DNA from 2 places in the Microbacterium pratiae genome. Region 1 is predicted to be linked to the other one. Evidence: predicted binding sites of a transcription regulator. Region 1 holds the regulator's gene; the other holds the start of a gene.
The links. The regulator HspR, encoded in region 1, represses chaperone genes until heat shock. The targets are predictions, from matches to a motif close to AAGTTGAGTCNNNNNGACTCAACTT.

Region 1 (10,360 bases):
GACGTGAGGATCAGGATGACGTTGCGGAAGTCGACCGTCCGGCCCTGGCCGTCGGTGAGGCGGCCGTCGTCCATGACCTGGAGCAGCACGTCGAACACCTCGGGGTGCGCCTTCTCGACCTCGTCGAGCAGCACGACCGAGTACGGGCGCCGCCGCACGGCCTCGGTGAGCTGGCCGCCCTGCTCGTATCCGATGTATCCCGGAGGGGCTCCGACCAGCCGCGAGACGGAGTGCTTCTCGCCGTACTCCGACATGTCGATGCGCACCATGGCGTGCTCGTCGTCGAACAGGAACTCGGCGAGCGCCTTGGCGAGCTCGGTCTTGCCGACGCCGGTCGGGCCGAGGAAGAGGAACGAGCCCGTCGGGCGGTTGGGGTCGCTGATGCCCGCGCGCGAGCGGCGCACCGCGTCGGCCACGGCCTTGACGGCAGTCTTCTGCCCGATGATGCGCTTGCCGAGCTCGGACTCCAGCCGCACGAGCTTCTCGGTCTCGCCTTGCAGCAGACGTCCGACGGGGATGCCGGTCCACGCGGCGATCACGGCGGCGATGTCTTCGTCGGTGACCTGCTCGTTGACCATCCGCTCGGGACCGTCGACGGCGGTCTCGGCGCGCTCCGCCTCGATGACCTCACGTTCGAGCGCAGGGATCTCGGCATAGAGCAGGCGCGACGCCTTCTCGAGGTTGCCCTCGCGCTGCGCACGCTCGGCTTCGACACGAGCCGCATCGAGACGCGTCTTGAGGTCGCCGACACGGTTCAGGGATGCCCGTTCCCGCTCCCACCGCGCCTGCAGCTCGTCGAGCTTCTGCTGCTCGTCCTTCAGGGTCGCGCGAAGGGCATCGAGACGCTCGCGCGACGCGGCATCCTTCTCCTTTTTCAGCGCGAGCTCCTCGAGCTTGAGCCGGTCGACGTGGCGGCGTAGCTCGTCGATCTCGAGCGGCGCCGAGTCGATCTCCATGCGCAGGCGCGAGGCGGCCTCGTCGATCAGGTCGATCGCCTTGTCGGGCAGCTGGCGTGCCGGGATGTAGCGGTTCGAGAGGGATGCCGCGGCGACGAGTGCGCCGTCGGCGATGGCCACCTTGTGGTGCGCCTCGTAGCGCTCCTTGAGCCCGCGGAGGATCGCGATCGTGTCCTCGACGCTCGGCTCGCCGACGTACACCTGCTGGAAGCGGCGTTCGAGGGCGGCATCCTTCTCGATGAACTCGCGGTACTCGTCGAGGGTGGTCGCGCCGATGAGTCGGAGCTCACCGCGGGCGAGCATGGGCTTGAGCATGTTGGATGCCGCGACCGATCCTTCGCCGCCGCCCGCGCCCATGAGCACGTGCAGCTCGTCGATGAAGGTGATGATCCGGCCGTCGGACTCGGTGATCTCCTTGAGCACGCTCTTCAGCCGCTCCTCGAACTGGCCGCGGTACATCGCGCCGGCGACGAGCGCGGAGATGTCGAGCGAGACGAGCTCCTTGTTCTTGAGGCTCTCGGCGACGTCTCCCGCGACGATGCGCTGCGCGAGGCCCTCGACGACGGCGGTCTTGCCGACGCCGGGCTCGCCGATGAGGACGGGGTTGTTCTTCGTGCGCCGCGTGAGCACCTGGCTGACGCGGCGGATCTCGCTGTCGCGCCCGATGACGGGGTCGAGCTTTCCCTGACGGGCACGGTCGGTGAGGTTGATGCCGAACTGTTCGAGGGCGCTCTGCGCCTCCTCCTGTCCGGGCTGTTGTGTGGCGTTCATGTCTCTCCTGAAATCTCTCGGCTCAAACTTGAGCCTGTGTGACTCAAGTTTATCACCGTGTCGCTCAGGACGCTACGACCTCCGGCGCGACGCCGGACACCGACGCGGCCTCGGGAGTGCAGGCGAAGCGAGCGCGGTACGCCGACGGGCTGAGCCCCAACGCACGGGCGAAGTTCTGCCGCAGGACGGACGCCGACCCGAACCCGCTGTCGGCCGCGATCTGGTCGAGCCCGAGATCGGTCCGTTCGAGCAGCCGCTGCGCACGCAGGATCCGCTGACGCCCGAGCCACGCCGCCGGCGTCGTGCCGTAGTCGGCCTTGAACCGCCGGGCGAACGTCCGCGGCGACATGTGCGCGCGCGACGCGAGCAGATCGACGGAGAGGTCGAGGTCGAGGTTCGCGATCATCCAGTCGGTGATGGGCGCGAGCGACAGTGACGCCGCCTCGGGCAGCGGACGAGCGATGAACTGAGCCTGTCCGCCGTCGCGGAGGGGCGGGACGACCATCCGCCGCGCGATCGTGTTCGCCGCCTCGGCGCCGAGCTCGATCCGCAGCAGATGCAGGCAGGCGTCGAGCCCGGCCGCGGTTCCCGCCGAGGTGATGATCCGGTCCGACTGCACGTACAGCACGTCGGGGTCGACCTCGATGCGCGGGTACATGCGGGCCATGGTGTCGGCGTAACGCCAGTGGGTCGTGGCGCGCTTGCCGTCGAGCACACCGGATGCCGCGACCACGAACGCTCCGCTGCAGACGGTGAGCACCCACGCGCCACGCTCGACCGCACGTCGGACGACTCCCGCGACGCGCTCGTCGACCGCGTCCCAGGTCTCGCGCGGGATGGGCGTGATGACGACCAGATCGGCCTCGTCGGCGAACTCGAGCCCCGCGTCGACGTTCAGCGAGAACGCGAGGTTGGCGGGAACGACACCGGGATCGGGCGCCACGACCCGGAAGTCGAAGTTCGGGATGCCCTCATCGCTGCGGTCGAGGCCGAACGCCTCGCAGGCGAGACCGAACTCGAATGGCGCGAACCCGGGCTGGACGACGCAGGCGACCGTGTGCATGGCAGGATTCCTCCGATGACCGTCTTATCCGCCAGTGTCGGCAGGATGACGACCATCGTAGCGTTTCTGCCATGAGTTCCGACCTGCTTCTTCTCACCCTCGTCGTCGTCGTGATCGCGGCGGTCACGGGCACGCTGGCCGTCGTCGCACGCGACGGCTATCGCCGGGTGCCGACCGACGCGACGCGCGTGCCGTCGCGGGAAGCCGCGAGCCCGTCGCAGCGTCCCGGAAAGCGCCGCCTGAGCGCGAGCGCGACGGACCTCAGCGAACGCGAACCGCGACGGCGCGACGGGATGCCGCAAGCAGTCGCGACGCCGACTCTGCCCAGGTGAACCGCGCGATGTGCGCGCGGCCCGCCGCGACCAGATCCGCACGAGCGGCATCGTCGTCGAGCGACACGACGGCTTGCGCGAAGGCCCGGGGATCGCGCGGCGGCACGTAGAGCGCGCCGGTTCCGCCGACCTCGTGGAAGATCTCCATGTCGCTGACCACCGCGGGCACCCCGAGCGCGAGCGCCTCGGCGATCGGCAGCCCGTATCCCTCGTCGAGGCTCAGCGTCGCGAGCATTCCGGCGTCGGCGAGGAGCGCCGCGTACTCGGCATCCGTCACCCCGCCGTGGAAGACGATGCGGGCACCGGCGGGCGCGAGCCTCTCGAGCTCGGCGCGCCGGGTGTCGGAGATCCGGCTGAGCAGGTGCAGCGTGCGACCCGGCAGCCACTGCATCGCGCGCACGAGCGTCTCGACGTTCTTGTAGGGCATGAACGAGCCCATGTAGACGATGTTCCGCGGCTTCGCGGCTCCCGGCATCGCCGTCGCCGGTGCGAGATCGGCCAGACGCTGCGGAGCGTTGGGGAGCACGACCACCTCGCGCTTCGTCAGCTTCACGTCGGCGAACTGCCGCTTGCTCGTCTCGCTCACCGTCGCGACGAGATCGGCGGCGTTGAGCGTCGCCCGCTGCGGCGCGTACGAGAGGTGGAAGAGACGCCACCCCAGGCGCACGAACCACGGGAGGTCGCGCGGCGGCGTGCGGTGCCGGTAGTAGATGGTGTCGTGGAGGGTCAGGATGAGCGCGAACCGCCGACCGAGCGCGCCGATGGTCTGCATCGGCGAATAGACCACGTCGGGGCGGTGCCGGTTCAGCGCGAGCGCGGCGAACGGCTCGAGCACCGAGGTCGGCGCGTGCAGCATGACGTGCGGGGCGCCGTCGGGCAGGAACGCGACCTGCGCGGGGTCGTGCACGATGAAGGTGACCTCGACGTCCTCGGCGGGAGCCGCCGCGAAGAGGGCATGCGCGAGCTCGTGCGAGAAGCGGCTGATGCCGTCGTGGAAGTCGGTGCGGATGTAACGCGCGTCGAAGAAGAGCCGCATCGTCACGCGTCGAGCGGCTCGCCGCGGTAGAGCTTCTCGAAGGTGTCGAGGGTGCGCTCGATGTCGTGGATCTCGACGCCGTCGAGCGAGGCCTGCTGCATCCGCAGGTACTCCTCGGGCGAGGCGGTGAGCACCCGGCGCAGCTTGTCAGCGAGATCGTCGACGTTGCCGGGCTCGAAGAGGTATCCGTTGACACCCGACTGCACGAGGTGCGGCAGGGCGACGGCATCCGCTGCCACGACCGGCAGCCCCGAGGCCATGGCCTCCATCGTCGCGATCGACTGCAGCTCGGCGATCGACGCGATCGCGAACACATCGGCCCGCGTGTAGGCGGCGCGAAGATCGGCCTCGTCGGTGCGCCCGAAGAACGTGACCCGGTCGGTGATGCCGAGCTGCTGCGCGGTCTGCTCGAGGTTCCGGCGCTGGTCTCCGCCGCCGACGATGTCGAAGTGGACATCGAGCTCGGGGGCGAGCTTGGCGACGGCCTTGAGGGTCACCTCGACATGCTTCTCGGTCGTGAGGCGGCCGACGAACAGGATGCGGCGATGCTCGCGCGGTGTGAGATCGGGGGTGTAGTTGCGCTTGTCGATGCCGCAGCTGATGGGGATGACGCCCGAGATGTCGATCGTGTCCTCGAGGAACTCGGCCGCCTTGCGCGTCGGCGTCGTCACGGCGCGCGACATGTCGAAGGTGCGCTTGGCGTCGTCCCAGCAGAGCTTGATGATGATCTTGTCGAGGAAGGGCGGGAGCGTCGTGAAGTCGATGACGTTCTCGGCCATGACGTGGTTGGTCGCGACGACCGGGATGCCGCGCTTCCTCGCCTCGCGGGTGAGCCCGCGACCGATGACGATGTGCGACTGGCTGTGGACGACGTCGGGCTTGACCGAGTCGAGGATGCCCCGTGCGTAGTGCTTAGCGCGCCACGGCAGCACGAAGCGCAGCCAATCGTGGGGGTACCAGCGCCACCCGGGAAGGCGGTGGACGGTGAGATCGGCGCCCTCGATGGTCTCGGTGAAGACGCCCGACTGCGAGTGCTTCACGCTCGGCGTCACGACGTGCACGTCGTGTCCGCGGGCGGCGAGGCCGGCGGAGAGCCGCTCGGCGAAACGGGCGGCTCCGTTGACGTCGGGCGCGAAGGTGTCGGCGCCCATCACGATGGTCAGAGGCGCGCGCGAGCTGTCGGCGGGAACACCCTCGTTCGTCGTGGATTCGGTCACGGGTCAGGCCCAATCTGTACGGCGGAGTGCCGCCGGCTGTGGCCGACGCGGCGGCCCCGAGCTTACCCGAGCGGCCTCAGCGCTTCCGGGAGGCGGCCCGGCGTTGGGGCAAACCGGCCGCGCCCGGACTGCACGGAAGACGGGGGCGAGCACCCAGGCGGCATCCCTAGGCTGGGGTCATGGCCCGACTCGAAGCCGATGCCGATCCCGCCCGCTGGGTACCCGTCACCGAATCCTTCGGATTCTCCGGACGCCGCGCTCGCAAGCGCGCGATCGGGATGCTGCTGAGCCAGGCGAACGCCGCGATGGGAGCCGCGCCGCGCCCCGGTGGGCGCTTCGCCGCGTGGGCCGCCAGTCAGGCGGTGCCGATGCTGATGCGGCGTGCCAACGGCCGGGTGCGGGCCTGGATGTGGAAGGCCGACCCGGAGCTGCTCGTCGTGCTCGCGCAGATGCAGGAGGCGACCCCGCAGGTGCGGGCGGCGCGAGCGATGATGCCGATGGAGTACGACGACACCGAGGACTTCCGCTCGCCCTACCTCGGGGCGGGCGAGAAGCTCGTCATGACGCTGCCGCCGGACCCGCGGACTCCCCCGTTCGTCTCCTACACCTGGGACACGGGAACGCACCTCGTCACACTGTCGGCCGTCTGCAGCGACCGCGAGCGCGTGGGGACGGTGCTCGATGAGCTCGACCACCTCGCCCGCTCGCTGCGGGTCGTCGACGACCTGACCCTCGACGAGTCCGCCAACACGCTGCGCCTCCCGCCCGCCTGACCCCCGCACACCACGTCGACTCGCCAGAAACGGCGGATGCCGGGGCAACCGGATCCGCGTTTCGTGGCGAGTCGACGGGTGGGGCCGGGGCCGGGGGGGGTCACTCCCCGGCAGGTGGGTCGGAGGGACGCCGGTACAGCACGACCTCCGTCGCGCGGCGGACGCGAGCGCCATGACGCAGAGTCACGACGGCACCGGTCGCACCGGCGGCGAACACGCGCGCGCCGGGGCGCTGCTGCATCTCATCGCGTAGCCGCTGCTCGAGGTCGCGCACGTCGTGGCGGAGGCCCGCGACCTCGTTCTCGAGCTCGAGGATGCGCGCGATGGCGGGCAGGCTGATGCCTTCCGCCGACATCCGTGCCACCTCTCGCAGCTGGCGGATGTGTCGCAGCGAGTACCGTCGCGACCCGCCCTGCGTGCGTCCGGGCACCACGAGCCCCAGCCGGTCGTACTGCCGGAGGGTCTGCGCGTGCATGGCGGCGAGCTCCGCCGCGGCAGCGATCGCGAAGATCGGGGCGTCCTCGTCGATGTCGTCTTCAGCCATGTTCGGTCACCTCCTGGGCGTCGAGAGTGCCGTCGTGCGATCCGCCGCGTCCGTCCCCGGGGATCGGATGCGGCGGATCTCACGAGGCGGATGTCAGCCGCGCGCCTTGTTCATCAGGTCGGCACGGGGATTCTCGCGGGGCTCGACCTCCGCGAAGCGCTCGAGGGCCGCGCGGGCTTCCTCGTCGAGGTGTGCGGGCACGGCGACCTGGACCTCGGCCAGCAGATCCCCCGTGCCCTTGGACGTGCTCACGCCGCGCCCCTTGACCCGCAGCACACGCCCCGACGGAGTGCCGGGTGCGACCCGCAGCTTGACGGGATCACCGCCCAGCGTCGGCACCTCGATCGTCGCGCCGAGCGCCGCCTCGGTGAACGTCACCGGCACCACGACCCGCAGGTTCAGCCCGTCGCGGGTGAACACCGGATGCGGCCGGACGGTCACGCTCACGACGATGTCGCCCGGCTCCCCGCCATCGGGCGAGGGACGCCCGCGACCGCGCAGCCGGATCTTCTGCCCATCCTTGACTCCTGCCGGGATCTTCACCTTGAACGGCTTGCCGTCCTCGCCCTGGAGCGTGACGGTGTCACCGCGGACCGCGGTCGCGAAGTCGAGCGTCGTCCGAGCGGTGACGTCGGCGCCGCGCTGCGGTCCGCCGAAGCCCTGGAACCCTCCGGTCGAGCGGCCGAAGCCGCCCGACCCGAATCGGCTCCCCCGGCCGCCGCTCTGCTGGTTGAACATCGCGAAGATGTCGTCGAAGTCCGCACCGCGGGCTCCGGCGCCGCCTCGCGCACCCTGGTTGAAGGCGCTGAAGACGTCTTCGAAGCCGCCGGCGCCCTGGCCACCCGCGGTGAAGCGGGCACTGCCCGCCCCCATCGCCCGGATCTGGTCGTACTCGGCGCGCTGCTCCTTGTCGGAGAGCACGGAGTACGCCTCGCTGATCTCCTTGAACTTCGCCTCGGCCGCAGGGTCTCCCTGCGTCGAGTCGGGGTGGTATTGACGCGCGAGCTTGCGGTAGGTCTTCTTCAGGTCGGTGTCCGAGACATCTTTCGAGACGCCCAGCACCTTGTAGAAGTCCTTGTCGAACCAGTCCTGACTGGCCATGTGGGTGCCTCCTATTCGGCCGGCACGGCGACGACGACCTTCGCCGGACGCAGCTCGATGCCGCCGAGGCGGTAGCCGACCTCGACGACCTCGAGGATCGTCGGCTCGGCCGTGCCCGGAGTGGGCGCCTGGAAGATCGCCTCGTGCTGCTGCGGGTCGAACGCGTCGCCGGCGGCACCGTAGGACTCGACGCCCAGTCGGGCCACGACTCCGCGCAGCTTGTCCGCGATCGCCGCGAGCGGCGATCCCTCGACGAGGTCGCCGTGCTTGTCGGCACGGTCGAGATCGTCGAGCACGGGCAGCAGCCCCTTGGCGACCGAGCCCTTGGCACGCTCGATCTCGGCCTCGCGCTGCTCCTCGGTGCGCCGACGGTAGTTGGCGTACTCGGCCTGCACCCGCTTGAGATCGAGCAGCAGGTCGTGCTCCTCAGCCGGCGCCTCGGCGACGGCGGCCTCGTCGGACTGCGTCGCACCGAGGATGTCGTCGATGGTCAGTTCGTCGTCCGCGGCCGCGGCGTCCGCGGCATCCGATGCTCCGGAGGCCTCGTGCGCGTCGGGGCCGGACGCCTGGGCGTCCGACCCCTTCCCGCCGAGGACCTCGTCTTCGCCGTGCGGCTCTTCGAAGTCCTTATTGGTCATGATTACTTCTTCTCGTCCTCGTCTTCGACGACCTCGGCGTCGACGACATCCTCATCGGATGCCGTCGCACCGGTGTCACCGGTGGGAGCGTCGGTCGGGGCGCCCTGCGCCTGATCGGCCTGACCCTGCGCGTAGATCGCCTCGCCGAGCTTGCCCTGCGATGCGTTGAGCTTCTCGAACGCGGTCTTCACGGCCTCGTCGTCGTCGCCCGCGAGCGCGGTCTTCAGCGCGTCGACGTCGCCCTGGACCTCGGTCTTGACGTCCTCGGGCAGCTTGTCGGCGTTGTCGGCGATCAGCTTCTCGATCGAGTACGACAGGGTCTCGGCCTGGTTGCGGACCTCGGCGGCCTCGCGGCGCTTCTTGTCCTCTGCGGCGTGCTCCTCGGCCTCGCGCACCATGCGCTCGATGTCGTCCTTCGGCAGCGACGAGCCGCCGGTGATCGTCATCGACTGCTCCTTGCCGGTGCCCTTGTCCTTCGCCGAGACGTGAACGATGCCGTTCGCGTCGATGTCGAAGGTGACCTCGACCTGCGGGATGCCGCGGGGCGCCGGTGCGATGCCCGTGAGCTCGAACGTGCCGAGCGGCTTGTTGTCGCGGGTGAAGTCGCGCTCGCCCTGGAATACCTGGATGGCGACCGACGGCTGGTTGTCGTCGGCGGTCGTGAAGGTCTCGCTGCGCTTGGTGGGGATCGCGGTGTTGCGCTCGATGAGCTTTGTCATGATGCCGCCCTTGGTCTCGATCCCGAGGCTCAGGGGGGTCACGTCGATGAGGAGGACGTCCTTGCGCTCGCCCTTGAGGACACCGGCCTGCAGGGCGGCGCCGACGGCGACGACCTCGTCCGGGTTCACGCCCTTGTTGGGCTCCTTGCCGGCTTCCTTCTTCACCAGCTCCGACACGGCGGGCATACGGGTGGAACCACCCACGAGCACGACGTGGTCGATGTCGCCGACCTTGATGCCGGCCTCGCGGATGACGTCCTCGAAGGGCTTCTTCGTGCGGTCGAGCAGGTCCTTGGTGAGGTCCTCGAACTTCGCGCGCGAGAGGGTCTCGGAGAGCGAGACGGGGCCCGAGTCGGTCAGCGACAGGTACGGCAGGTTGATCGACGTCGACTGCGAGCTCGAGAGCTCCTTCTTCGCCTGCTCGGCGGCCTCCTTGAGGCGCTGCAGGGCGATCTTGTCACCCGAGACGTCGACACCCGTGGTGTCCTTGAACTGCTTGATCAGGTACTCGACGATGCGCTGGTCCCAGTCGTCGCCGCCGAGGCGGTTGTCACCGGCGGTCGCGCGCACCTGGATGGTCGAGAAGTCGTCGTCCTTGCCCACCTCGAGCAGAGAGACGTCGAAGGTTCCGCCACCGAGGTCGAAGACGAGGATGAGCTCGTCCTCCTTGCCCTTGTCGAGGCCGTAGGCCAGCGCAGCGGCGGTCGGCTCGTTGATGATGCGCAGGACGTTGAGGCCCGCGATCTCACCGGCCTCCTTCGTGGCCTGGCGCTCGGCGTCGTTGAAGTAGGCGGGGACGGTGATGACGGCATCCGTCACCGTGTCGCCCAGGTACTGCTCGGCGTCGCGCTTGAGCTTCTGGAGGATACGGGCCGAGATCTCCTGCGGCGTGTACGCCTTGCCGTCGATCGCCTGGGTCTTCCAGTCGGTGCCCATGTGACGCTTGACCGAGGTCAGCGTGCGGTCGACGTTCGTGACGGCCTGGCGCTTGGCGGTCTCACCGACGAGCACCTCGCCGTCCTTGGTGAATGCGACGACCGAGGGGGTCGTCCGGAGCCCTTCGGCGTTGGCGATGACCTTGGGCTCGCCGCCCTCGAGGACGGCCACGACGGAGTTCGTCGTGCCCAGGTCGATACCCACTGCACGTGCCATGAGTTGTCTCCTTACTTGCGGTTCTGATGGATCTGAAGTCTGCGGCGGCCCAACCTGA
Region 2 (10,360 bases), 370 kb from region 1:
CCTCGGCAAGGAGACGCTCGCCGAAGTGCTCGACGGGACGCTGCTGTGGGACCAGCACAGTCATCGTCACGACGACATCGTCACCGCGATCCGTCTCGCCGAGGAGTTCGGATACCGTCTCGTCGTCAACCACGGCACGGAGGGGCACAAGATCGCGGACGTCCTGGCAGAGAAGGGCATCCCCGTGATCTTCGGGCCGATGCTCACCTCGCGCTCCAAGGTCGAGCTGCGCGACCGGGCGATCGGCGCGCTCGCCCTGATCGCCGCCGCGGGCGTGACCGTCGCGATCACGACCGACCACCCGGTGGTGCCGATCGACCAGATCCGACTGCAGGCGATCCTCGCGGTGCGAGAGGGCCTCCCGGCGGATGTCGCGTTGCAGGCGCTCACGACGAACCCGGCCAGCATCCTGCGACTCGACGATCGGGTCGGCGCCCTCGAGGCCGGCCGCGACGGCGACCTCGTCCTGTGGTCGGGCGACCCCCTGGCGGTCGAGTCGCGTGTCGAGCACGTCATCATCGGCGGCACCACGGTGCTCGAGACGACCGACGACGGCGACGTGCACATCGTGGATCGATGGGAGCGGTTCGGGCGCTCCAGCTGGCTCCGCTGAACCGGAACCCGCTGAACCGGAACCCGTCGCGCGCGCGAGCGCAAGAGGTACGCGCACGACACTGCGCGGGTGTGCACTGAGGGCATGTCGAACCTGCCCCTCTGGCTGCTCCTCCTGGTCTTCGCCGTTGCCGCCGCCGTCGTGTGGGTTGCCGGAATCCAGCTCTCGAAATCGACCGACGTCCTCGATGATCGCTGGCACATTGGCAGCGCGTTCGGCGGGCTGATCGTGCTCGCCGTGGCCACGAACCTGCCCGAGATCGCGATCACCGTCAGCGCGGCGATCTCGGGGAACCTCGAGGTCGCGGTGGGCAACATCCTCGGCGGCATCGCGCTGCAGACCGTGGTGCTGGTGATCCTCGACCTGTTCGGCAGACGCGGGCGCGGGGTGAGGCCGTTGACGTACCGTGCGGCATCCCTCGTCCTGGTGCTGGAAGCCGTCGTCGTGGTCGCGGTCCTCGCCGTGGTGATGGCGGGGAGCCAGCTGCCCGGTGACCTGGTCGTCGCACGTCTCACCCCCGACGTCGTACTCATCGCGGCGCTGTGGCTCGCCGGGCTGTTCCTCGTGCAGCGAGCCGGGAGGCATCTGCCGTGGCACGAGAACGGCACGTCGCCGGGCGCTAGCGAACATGCTCCCGGGCACCGGCGGGCGAAGCCGCAGCATCCGCATCACGCGATGAGCACCGGGGCCGTGGTCGCGATCTTCGCGGTCTCGGCGCTCGCGACGCTCGGCGCCGGCGTGGTGCTCGAACGTGCCGGCGACGCGATCGCCGACGGGATCGGGCTGTCGGGCGTGCTGTTCGGAGCGACCGTCCTCGCGCTGGCGACCGCGCTGCCGGAGATCTCGACGGGGCTGCAGGCGATCCGGCAGGGCGACGACAACCTCGCGATGAGCGACATCTTCGGCGGCAACGCCTTCCTGCCGGTGCTGTTCCTCGTGGCCACCCTGATCTCGGGTCAGGCAGTGCTGCCGCAGGCGAACGGGGCCGACATCTACCTGACGGCGCTGGCTGCGCTGCTGACGCTCGTCTACGTCGTCGGGCTCATCTTCCGGCCGGCCAAGCGCGTCGCGGGAATGGGCGTCGACTCTCTCGTCGTGCTCGTCCTCTACGGCGCGGGCATCGCGGGGCTCTTCGCCGTCGCCGGGTGAACGCCGCTGCCGGGTGAACGTCGTCGCCGGGCAGGCGGCTCAGATCTCGTCCGAGCGGGGAGACCGCACCGACCAGCCGACTCGCCGCAGGGCGTCTGCCAGCCGTGCTGCCTCCGTCGCCGCGACATCCCATGAGACGTCGGAGCACACGTCGACCGCCAGCGGGGGCGGGTCGGCGAACTTGGGGATCTGCACCTCGGCCCACACGTCGCGGCCGAGTCCGACCCGCGGGAACGCGGTTCCCGGATTCCCGATGACGCCGTCCGAGACGAAGGCGATCGTCTCGAGGGCGTCCGGTTTGGCGACCGGCAGGTCGACGACGAGCGTGACCACGAAGGGTCCGCTGGCGGTGTCTCGACCGTGGGCGTGCACGCGCCAATCCTGACAGACCCCGACTGACCTGAAGGCCGAAACCCGAGCGTCGGCGAGGTGCGCGCTCAGCGTTTCCGATGATTACGAAAAGATAACGGGAAAACCCTTGCTCGTCGTTACCTCGTCGTTATAGAGTGCTCGCACGGTAGCTGTTTTGCTGTGGCAGCCACCGGCATGTGATTGCAGGAAACTCTTGGTGCAAAGGGACGAGGGCCCGACCGAATGCCTCTTCGGTCGGGCCCTCAACTGCGTCTACGGCACGCATCGGCCGCGAGCGAAAGGCTCGCAATTAGGCGCCTCCGCCACCGCCTCCGCCGCCTCCGCCGCCCGCTGATCCGCCGCCGCTCGAACCGCCCGACGTCGACGACGACGACGACGCAGCCGACGACAGGGTGCCGATTCCCGCGGCGAATGACGAGGCGTCGAAACCTCCCGAGCCGGAGTACCAGATCGGCGCGGTGACGCCCGCCGCGGCGTAGGCCACCGTCAGGTGCGCAGCCCACTCCTTCTCGCGGCCGAACAGCACGGCATACGGCAGCAGCCGCTCGTAGATCCGCAGCACCTCGCGCGGATCATCCGTCGCGATGGGTTCCCGCTCGGCGCCGGTCGGCGACTGCAGCATCCGGATGCGGTCCTCCTCGGCCCAGCGGATGAAGAGGTCGAGCCCCCGGAGGTGGTCGCGCGTCTCAGCCCCGGCGCGCGAGAGCGGCGAGCCCGAGACGGCGAACACCACGACGAAGAAGGATGCCGCAGCCAGCACGATCCCCGCGACGGGCAGAGCCGGGTGCACGAAGGAACCGAGCGCGAGCACACCGAACAGGATGACGAGGGCGGCCAGCACGACGCACGCGGCGACCGGCCAGCCACGCACCCCCGCCGGAACCGACCGATACATATCGCGACGCTTGAGGTTGTCTTCCGCGAGCTTCAGAGCGCGCTGCGTCTCGGACGAGAGCCGGGTGTCCGACGAGCCGAAACGGTAGACCTCGCCGCGACGGTGGTGCGGGAACATCCCGCGCAGCAGCATCCGGCCGTTCTGGTCGGCCAGCTTCGGGTCGATCAGCTCCGCTTGAAGCTTCGCACGCCCCCAGCGGCGACTCCCGTCGTCGACGATACGGATCGAGCCGACCAGCGCCTGTTCGAGGACCTCGGCCGGGATCGCCTTCGAGGTCTTCTTCAACAGCACGGCCGACTCGAGCGCGTCGATGTGCCGTGGCGGCGTGTACTCGGCGATGACCGTCGGCCGTCCCGGCTCATCGCGCAGGTGACGACGTCGATTCCGGAGCGACCAGCCCGTCGCGCCCGCGAGCAGCACGACCGAACCGGACTGCAGCCACCCGAACGGGGACGACACGAAGGAGGTGTCATAGGTCTCGAAAGCGCCCGCCGCGAATCCGACCGCGAGGGTGAGGGTCTCGTGCGGCGCGAGATCGGATGCCGACGCGGTGATCGTGGCGCCATCAGATGATGTGGCGATCTCGGGGCACGCGGTGGTGCTGTCCTGCACCCCGACGTAGCAGGCCTGACGCCCCGCGAGCGATCCCGCGACGGACGGATCCAGATGCAGAGTCGCGGTCACCTGACGGAAGGGCTGATTCCAGTCGGTGCCGTTGACGTCCCAGTAGAACTCGAGCCCCGTGTCGGGAAAGTCCCAGACGACGTTCTCGAGGTCGTAGGTGAAGACGAACGTGTTCTGCCCGTGCAGGTATGCGGCGCCGCGGGTCAGGATGCCGAGGGTGCCGTCGTCGCTGTCGGTCTCGACGGGACGGGCAGACCCGTTCTCGTCGGTGACCGAGATGAGCTCGGGATGCAGCGGCTGCCCGTTGTACGTCTCGGGAAGGAGGCGCCGCATGCCGCGGTTCTGATCCGAATCGGGAAAGTCCGCGACGAAGGTCTCGACGACGCGCATTCGAGCGGTGCCGTCCTCGTCGCGGCTGAGCGTGTAGTCGACGGAGAGCGAGTCGAAGACGAAGGCATCGAGATCGGCCGATTCATCGGCGGATGCCGCAGCCGGGGCGGACAGCGCGAAAAGGCATCCGACCAGCGAGAAGACGGCGATCACGAGCGCCGCCCGGGTGCGACGGATCATGCCGACCAGCTTAGGCGGGCACTAAAGTTGACGCCATGAGCGATCGTCGTCGTGCCGTGGCAGCGTGGGAAAGCCTCTTCCGCGCGCAGCATGAGATCTTCGACGACATCAGCAACGACTTCGCCAGCGACGAGCTCACGCAAGCCGAGTACGACGTGCTCCTGACCGTCGTGCGCGGTGCCGGACATCGTGCGCGGCTGCGCGACGTCACGGCGAACATGCTCATCAGCCAGCCGAGCGTGTCACGCCTGGTCGACCGGATGGTCTCGCGCGGACTCATCACCAAGTGCGGAGACCCGACCGACGGCCGCGGTGCGATGCTCACCGCGACGCCCGAGGGTGTCTCGGCGTTCCGCCGGCTCGCTGCGGCGCACGGGCGGTCCATCGCGGAGCGGATGTCGGTGCTGTCGACCGAAGAGCTCGAGCAGCTCGAGCAGCTGACAGCGAAGCTGCGCCGACTGCCCTGACGATCGGCGCCCGGCCTGCGGCGTCGGGCGGGTGGTCGAGCGGGCGGGAGCTTCCTCCCCGACCTCGTTGCTGCTGCGACTTTCGCTGATCGAACAGAGTTTCGAGTTCAATGTCGTACCCCACTGTCATGATGGGAACATGGCAGCGAATGGTGAGAGTGGCGAGGCGGGACGCGATGACGTCGTGCCCTCGCAGGCGCTCGCTTTCTCGCGGTACGCAGAGGCCCTGGACCTGACCCATTCCGCCGATATCGCACGGATACGGGCGCTGGCCGACCTCGGCCACGCCGCGTTGCGCGATGCCCGTCGTGACGGCGTGCGCGGCATGGCGTCTGACATGGAATTACGGTCCGTCGCGGCCGAAGCGGCGGGGATGGCGCGGCTGACCGATCGGCGCCTGCAGGGCGAGATCGATCACGCGCTGACGGTCGTCGATGATTACCCCGCCGTGTTCGAGGCGTGGGCGTCACGGCGGATCGAACGCGGCCACGTGGATGCGGTCGTGCGGGTCGGCACCGGGGTGCCGGCCGAGGTGCGGTCGGAGTATGCGGAAGCGGCGATCGCGGTGTGCGAGCGGGACGTGCCCTCACGGGTGCGGCCTGCTTTGGAGGCGTTGGCGGCACGGGTGCATCCGCAGGACTTCACCGAGCGGCACAAGACCGCGGCGGCGGAACGGTGCGTGCGGGTGTTCCATGGGACGGACGGGATGTCGAACCTCGTCGCGAACCTGCCGACCGTGATCGCCGCGGGGATGCTCGACCGGCTCACGCAGATGGGACAGTCCGTGAAGGACGCCCGGGTCGCGGATGCTGGCGGTGCGGATGCCGCCGGGGTTGTCGGAATGCACGCTGACGCGGTTGCCGGCGCGGCGGAAACGGACGCCGCGGGCGCGGATGCCGCACCGGATATCCGGACGATGGATCAGCTGCGCGCGGACATCCTCGGTGACCTCGTGCTCGGAGGAGCGCCCGTCGTCGATCCGACCTACGGGGCCGACCGGGCCAGCGGGCTCGGCGCGATCCGAGCACGGATGCAGGTCGCCGTGACCGCTGAGACTCTGACGGGCGCGGATGAGAACCCAGCCGAGGCCATCGGGGCCGGGCTCATCGACGCCGGAACAGCACGACAGCTCGCGGGGCAGGTGTCGGAGTGGGACCGGCTCTTCATCGACCCCGTCACCCGCACCCCGGTCGAGATCGACACCTACCGGCCCACCGTGGCCATGAAGAAACTCCTTGCCGCGAGAGACCAGCACTGCCGGTTCCCCGGATGCCGACGAGCGGCCATCCGCTGCGAACTCGACCACACCATCGACTACGCCCTCGGCGGGCACACCCACATCTTCAACCTCGCGCACCTCTGCCAAAGACACCACTCGATGAAGCAATTCACCAAATGGGAAGTCAGACAACTCGGCGGCGGGGTCCTGGAATGGACCTCACCCCTCGGGCGGATCTACCGCGAAGACGTACCGATACCGGCAGTGTGCTTCACGAGCGACACAGCGGAACCGCCGCCGGATGCCGGGACCGGCGGACCTCCGCCGGATGAACCGCCACCCTTCTGAGTTCCGGGCCTGTGCCCGCGCACGTTCCGAGACCGGGCAGACCCGAACCTCGCGCGCCTTCGGCTCACCGGCGGCTCGGCGGCGCATCGGCACCGACACGCACGCAAAGGGCGGCCGCCGCCCCCGAAGGAGCTGCGGCCGCCCGTCTGGCAGTGCGTCGGCGCGATCAGTTCTCGATCGGGACCACCGGCGCAGCGGCGTCCGTCGTGACCTCGACCTTGCGCGGCTTGGCCTTCTCGCTGACCGGGATAGTGACGGTCAGGACGCCGTTGTTGTAGGTCGCGGCGATGCCCTCGGTGTCGACGCCCTGGCCGAGGTTCAGCTGACGCAGGAAGCTCGCAGCCTCCCGCTCGCGCGTGATCCACTTCACGCCGTCGCCACTGGCGAGCGTGCGCTCGGCGCGGATAGTCAGCAGCTGACCGTCGACGTCGATGTCGACCGAGCCCGGGTCGATTCCCGGCAGGTCGGCGGTCATCACGTAGTGGTCGCCGTCACGGTAGAGGTCCATCGGCATGCGACGAGGGCCGCGGCGCGTGTCGAAGAGGCTCGAGGCGATGCGGTCGAGGTCGCGGAACGGGTCGTAAGTAGCCATCGATCTTTCCCTTCTCTGATGCTTCGTGTTGAGATCTGAAAGTTGAGCCCCATCGGCTCAACTGCATCCAGATTAGCACTCGACCCCAACGAGTGCCAACGGTTCTCGCACGGCGAACAGCGCCCCGAACGGGCGGGTGTCGAGCGCGTCTCAGCACTCGACGACGTTGACGGCGAGCCCGCCCTCGCTCGTCTCCTTGTACTTGTGCGACATGTCGATGCCGGTCTGACGCATCGTCTCGACCACGGCATCGAGCGAGACGTAATGCCGCCCGTCGCCCCGCAGGGCGAGTCGCGCAGCGGTGACCGCCGTCGACGCCGCAATCGCGTTGCGCTCGATGCAGGGGATCTGCACGAGACCGCCGACCGGGTCGCACGTGAGCCCGAGGTGATGCTCCATCGCGATCTCCGCCGCGTTCTCGATCTGCGCGCTGTTGCCGCCCATGACCGCCGTCAGCCCTCCGGCCGCCATCGCGCACGCGGATCCGACCTCCGCCTGACACCCGCCCTCCGCGCCCGAGATGGACGCATTCGCCTTGAAGAGCGAACCGAGCGCCGTCGCGGTCAGCAGGAATCGCCGGATGCCGCGTCTGCGGTCGAGATCCTCCGACGCGAGCCGCGACTCGGCCGCGAACCGCCACCAGTACATCGCCACCGCCGGGAGGATGCCAGCAGCACCGTTGGTGGGCGCGGTGACCACCCGCCCGCCGGAGGCGTTCTCCTCGTTGACGGCGAGCGCGAAAGCGCCGAGCCACTCCCCCGGCAGCTCGCGGCCACCGGCAGCCTCCGCATCCTCGAGCTGAGCCCGCATGGCGCCCGCGCGACGCCGCACGCGCAGCATCCCCGGCAGTGTGCCCTCAGCACGCAAACCCGCGTCGACGCACCCGGCCATCGCGTCCCAGATCGCGTCGAGCCCGGCGGCGACCTCCGACTCGGGCCGGAGCGCCTCTTCGTTCCGTCGTGCGAGGCCCGCGATGCTCAGCCCATCGCGCTCGCACAGCTCCAGCAGCTCCGCCGCGGTGCTGAACCGGTACGGCCAGACGACAGCGCCCGAACCTCCGCGCCGCCCGCCCGCCTCGGCGGCTTCGCCTGCGCGTCGGATGAAACCGCCCCCGACCGAGAGATACGTTTCCGACACGACGAGATCGCCCGCGGCGTCCCACGCGCTCAGGGTCATCGCGTTGGGATGCTCCGGAAGCCGCGTCCGCGGTTCGAAGGTCACGTCGCTCCGCGAGAACGACACCGCGTGCCGCCCTGCGAGCAGAAGGGGTGAGCCGTCGACCCACCCTGTCCACGCGGCGCGAACCGCATCGGGGTCCACGGTCTCGGGCGCATGGCCCTGCAGCCCCGCGACCACGGCATCCGGCGTGCCATGCCCGATGCCGGTCGCCCCGAGCGAGCCGTACAGCACGCAGCCGACACGTGCGACCTCGGGAAGCCGGCCCGCGGCCTCCAGCCCGATGACGAATGCACGGGCGGCACGCAACGGCCCGACCGTGTGGGAGCTCGAGGGTCCTACTCCGATGGAGAACAGCTCGAACGCCGAGACGTAAGCGCTCACTCGCCCAGGCTACGCGAGTGCCTGCCGCACGAGCCGGGCAACGTCAAGGGCGTACCTGCAGACGCGGCGCGCGCCTATCGTCGCGACCGATGACCACCGCACCCCACCCCCGTCTGGCGTCGCTGAAAGCGGCCGCGCGAACCGCCGGAGGCGAGGCCTTCGCGGTCTCGCGCCTGCTGCTGGCCGGCAAGACGGCGATCGCGGCCGCGATCGCCTGGTACCTGGCGCCCCTGGTCCCCTTCGCGCACGACGAGTACTCCTATTACGCACCGCTCGGCGTGCTCGTGAGCATGTACCCGACCATCGCCGATTCGGCCAAGGCAGGCCTCCAGGCCGTGGGGGGCCTCGCCATCGGCATCGCGATCGGCCTCGCCGGACTGTGGATCGTCTCGGGGCCGAGCCCGCGCATCCTGGGAGTGGCGATCGTCGTCGCCGCGGGCGTGGCGGTCGGCGGCATCCGCGCACTCGGCACGGGAAGGGACTGGATCGCGATCGCCGCACTGTTCGTCCTGCTGCTCGGCGCGAACGACGCCGGCGGCTTCTCGGTGTCGTACCTCGTCACGATGGCCTTCGGTGTGGTGATCGGCGTCGCCGTCAACCTCGCGATCGCGCCGCCCCTGTACCTCCGTCGCGCTTCGACCCGCCTGTCTCAGCTGCGCGACGCGGTCGCGGACCGACTCGAGATGCTCGCCACCTCGGTCGCCGACGGCGCACCCGCGGACCCGACCGGCCAGGGCTACCTCCAGGAGATCCTCGACGCCGTCTCGGCCGACGTCCGCGAGGCCGCCCGCAGCCGCAAAGCGCATCCCCTCGCCCGGCGGCGCCGCGGCATCGAGGCGGAGAACGGCCACCGGTTGCAGGCGCTCGAGAACACCGTCCGTCAGACGATCGAGCTCGCTGCCGGCATCGACGGCCTCCCGCTCACCCCGGATGCGGTGCCGTTGCGCGCCGAGCTCGCCGAGGCGGTCCGCGCCACGGCGCGCGCCGTCTCGCTGCCTCTGGGCGATCCGACGACCCCGACCGCCGTCGAGGACGCCGAGCGGGCGCTCGCCCGCGTCGTCGACGCGGCGCCCGGGCACAGCGACGGGCGCATCTCTCCGTGGACGCGCACAGCCGTCGACCTCAGCCGGATCATCGACGCATCCCGACCGTTCGCCTGAGGCGACGACTCAGCGCGACGGGATGCCCAGCACCCGCTCCAGGTAGGGGCCCGAGAACTTCCCGTCCGGGTCGACGCGGGCGACGAGCCTCCGGAAGTCGTCCAGATGCGGAAGCGACTCGCCGACCGGCATCGAGAACACCTTGCCCCAGTGCGGGCGGGGATCGAACGGCGCGAGCGCGCGCTCGACGTGCGATATCGCCGCGTTCACGGCATCCGGTTCGTTCTTCCACGTGAAGTGGATGCACACGCTGTCGCGCCCGAACCCGGGAGAGAGCCAGAGCTCATCGGCCGCGACGGTGCGCAGCTCGGTCACGAGGAGGGCGGGCTCGACCCGATCGGCGATCGAGCGGACGGCGGCGATCGCCTCGACGGCCGCCGCACGGTCGACCCAGTACTCGGTCTGGATCTCGTCGCCGTTCGACGGGGTCGCATCGATCCGGAAGTGCGGCAGGCGCTCGCACCAGTCCCCGGGGATGCCGCCCTGCTCGGTGGTGTTGTCGACCCCGTCGGCCGCCGGCGAGTCCGCTTTGGCCGTGACGCGTCGCGCGCTCAGCAGCCGCTCCGGCATGTCGGGAGCCGACGCGTCGTCGAGGCGCTCCTTGATCCAGACCTCCCCGACGTCGGGGGTGTTCCAGCGAGTGAAGACGCTGACGCTGTAGGCGGATGCCGTCACCTCGTCGAACCGCGCGAAGAGGTCGTCCCACGTCAGACCGGTGTAGGTGTCCTGACGCACCTGGTACGTCGGCTCGATCGCGAGGGTCAGCCGGACGACGGGCCCGAGTGCGCCGA

Region 2: a site for HspR is predicted at 6,889-6,913, ahead of AA0Y20_RS06425 (Hsp20/alpha crystallin family protein). Genes of this name have one in related genera too.

What each region holds. Positions count from the first base shown of each region.
Region 1 covers NZ_CP154843.1:1,004,904-1,015,263, reverse strand. Annotated here, with positions in the region: gene AA0Y20_RS04760 (ATP-dependent Clp protease ATP-binding subunit) at 1-1,727, opposite strand, end outside; gene AA0Y20_RS04755 (helix-turn-helix domain-containing protein) at 1,792-2,790, opposite strand; gene AA0Y20_RS04750 (hypothetical protein) at 2,862-3,122, shown strand; gene AA0Y20_RS04745 (glycosyltransferase family 4 protein) at 3,052-4,158, opposite strand; gene AA0Y20_RS04740 (glycosyltransferase) at 4,161-5,309, opposite strand; gene AA0Y20_RS04735 (hypothetical protein) at 5,555-6,148, shown strand; gene AA0Y20_RS04730 (heat shock protein transcriptional repressor HspR) at 6,249-6,692, opposite strand; gene AA0Y20_RS04725 (DnaJ C-terminal domain-containing protein) at 6,786-7,793, opposite strand; gene AA0Y20_RS04720 (nucleotide exchange factor GrpE) at 7,805-8,431, opposite strand; gene dnaK (molecular chaperone DnaK) at 8,434-10,302, opposite strand.
Region 2 covers NZ_CP154843.1:1,379,882-1,390,241, reverse strand. Annotated here, with positions in the region: gene AA0Y20_RS06455 (amidohydrolase) at 1-613, shown strand, start outside; gene AA0Y20_RS06450 (sodium:calcium antiporter) at 698-1,762, shown strand; gene AA0Y20_RS06445 (hypothetical protein) at 1,802-2,134, opposite strand; gene AA0Y20_RS06440 (DUF2207 domain-containing protein) at 2,424-4,223, opposite strand; gene AA0Y20_RS06435 (MarR family winged helix-turn-helix transcriptional regulator) at 4,259-4,690, shown strand; gene AA0Y20_RS06430 (HNH endonuclease) at 4,830-6,257, shown strand; gene AA0Y20_RS06425 (Hsp20/alpha crystallin family protein) at 6,424-6,849, opposite strand; gene AA0Y20_RS06420 (L-serine ammonia-lyase) at 7,000-8,409, opposite strand; gene AA0Y20_RS06415 (FUSC family protein) at 8,499-9,569, shown strand; gene AA0Y20_RS06410 (FAD-binding protein) at 9,579-10,360, opposite strand, start outside.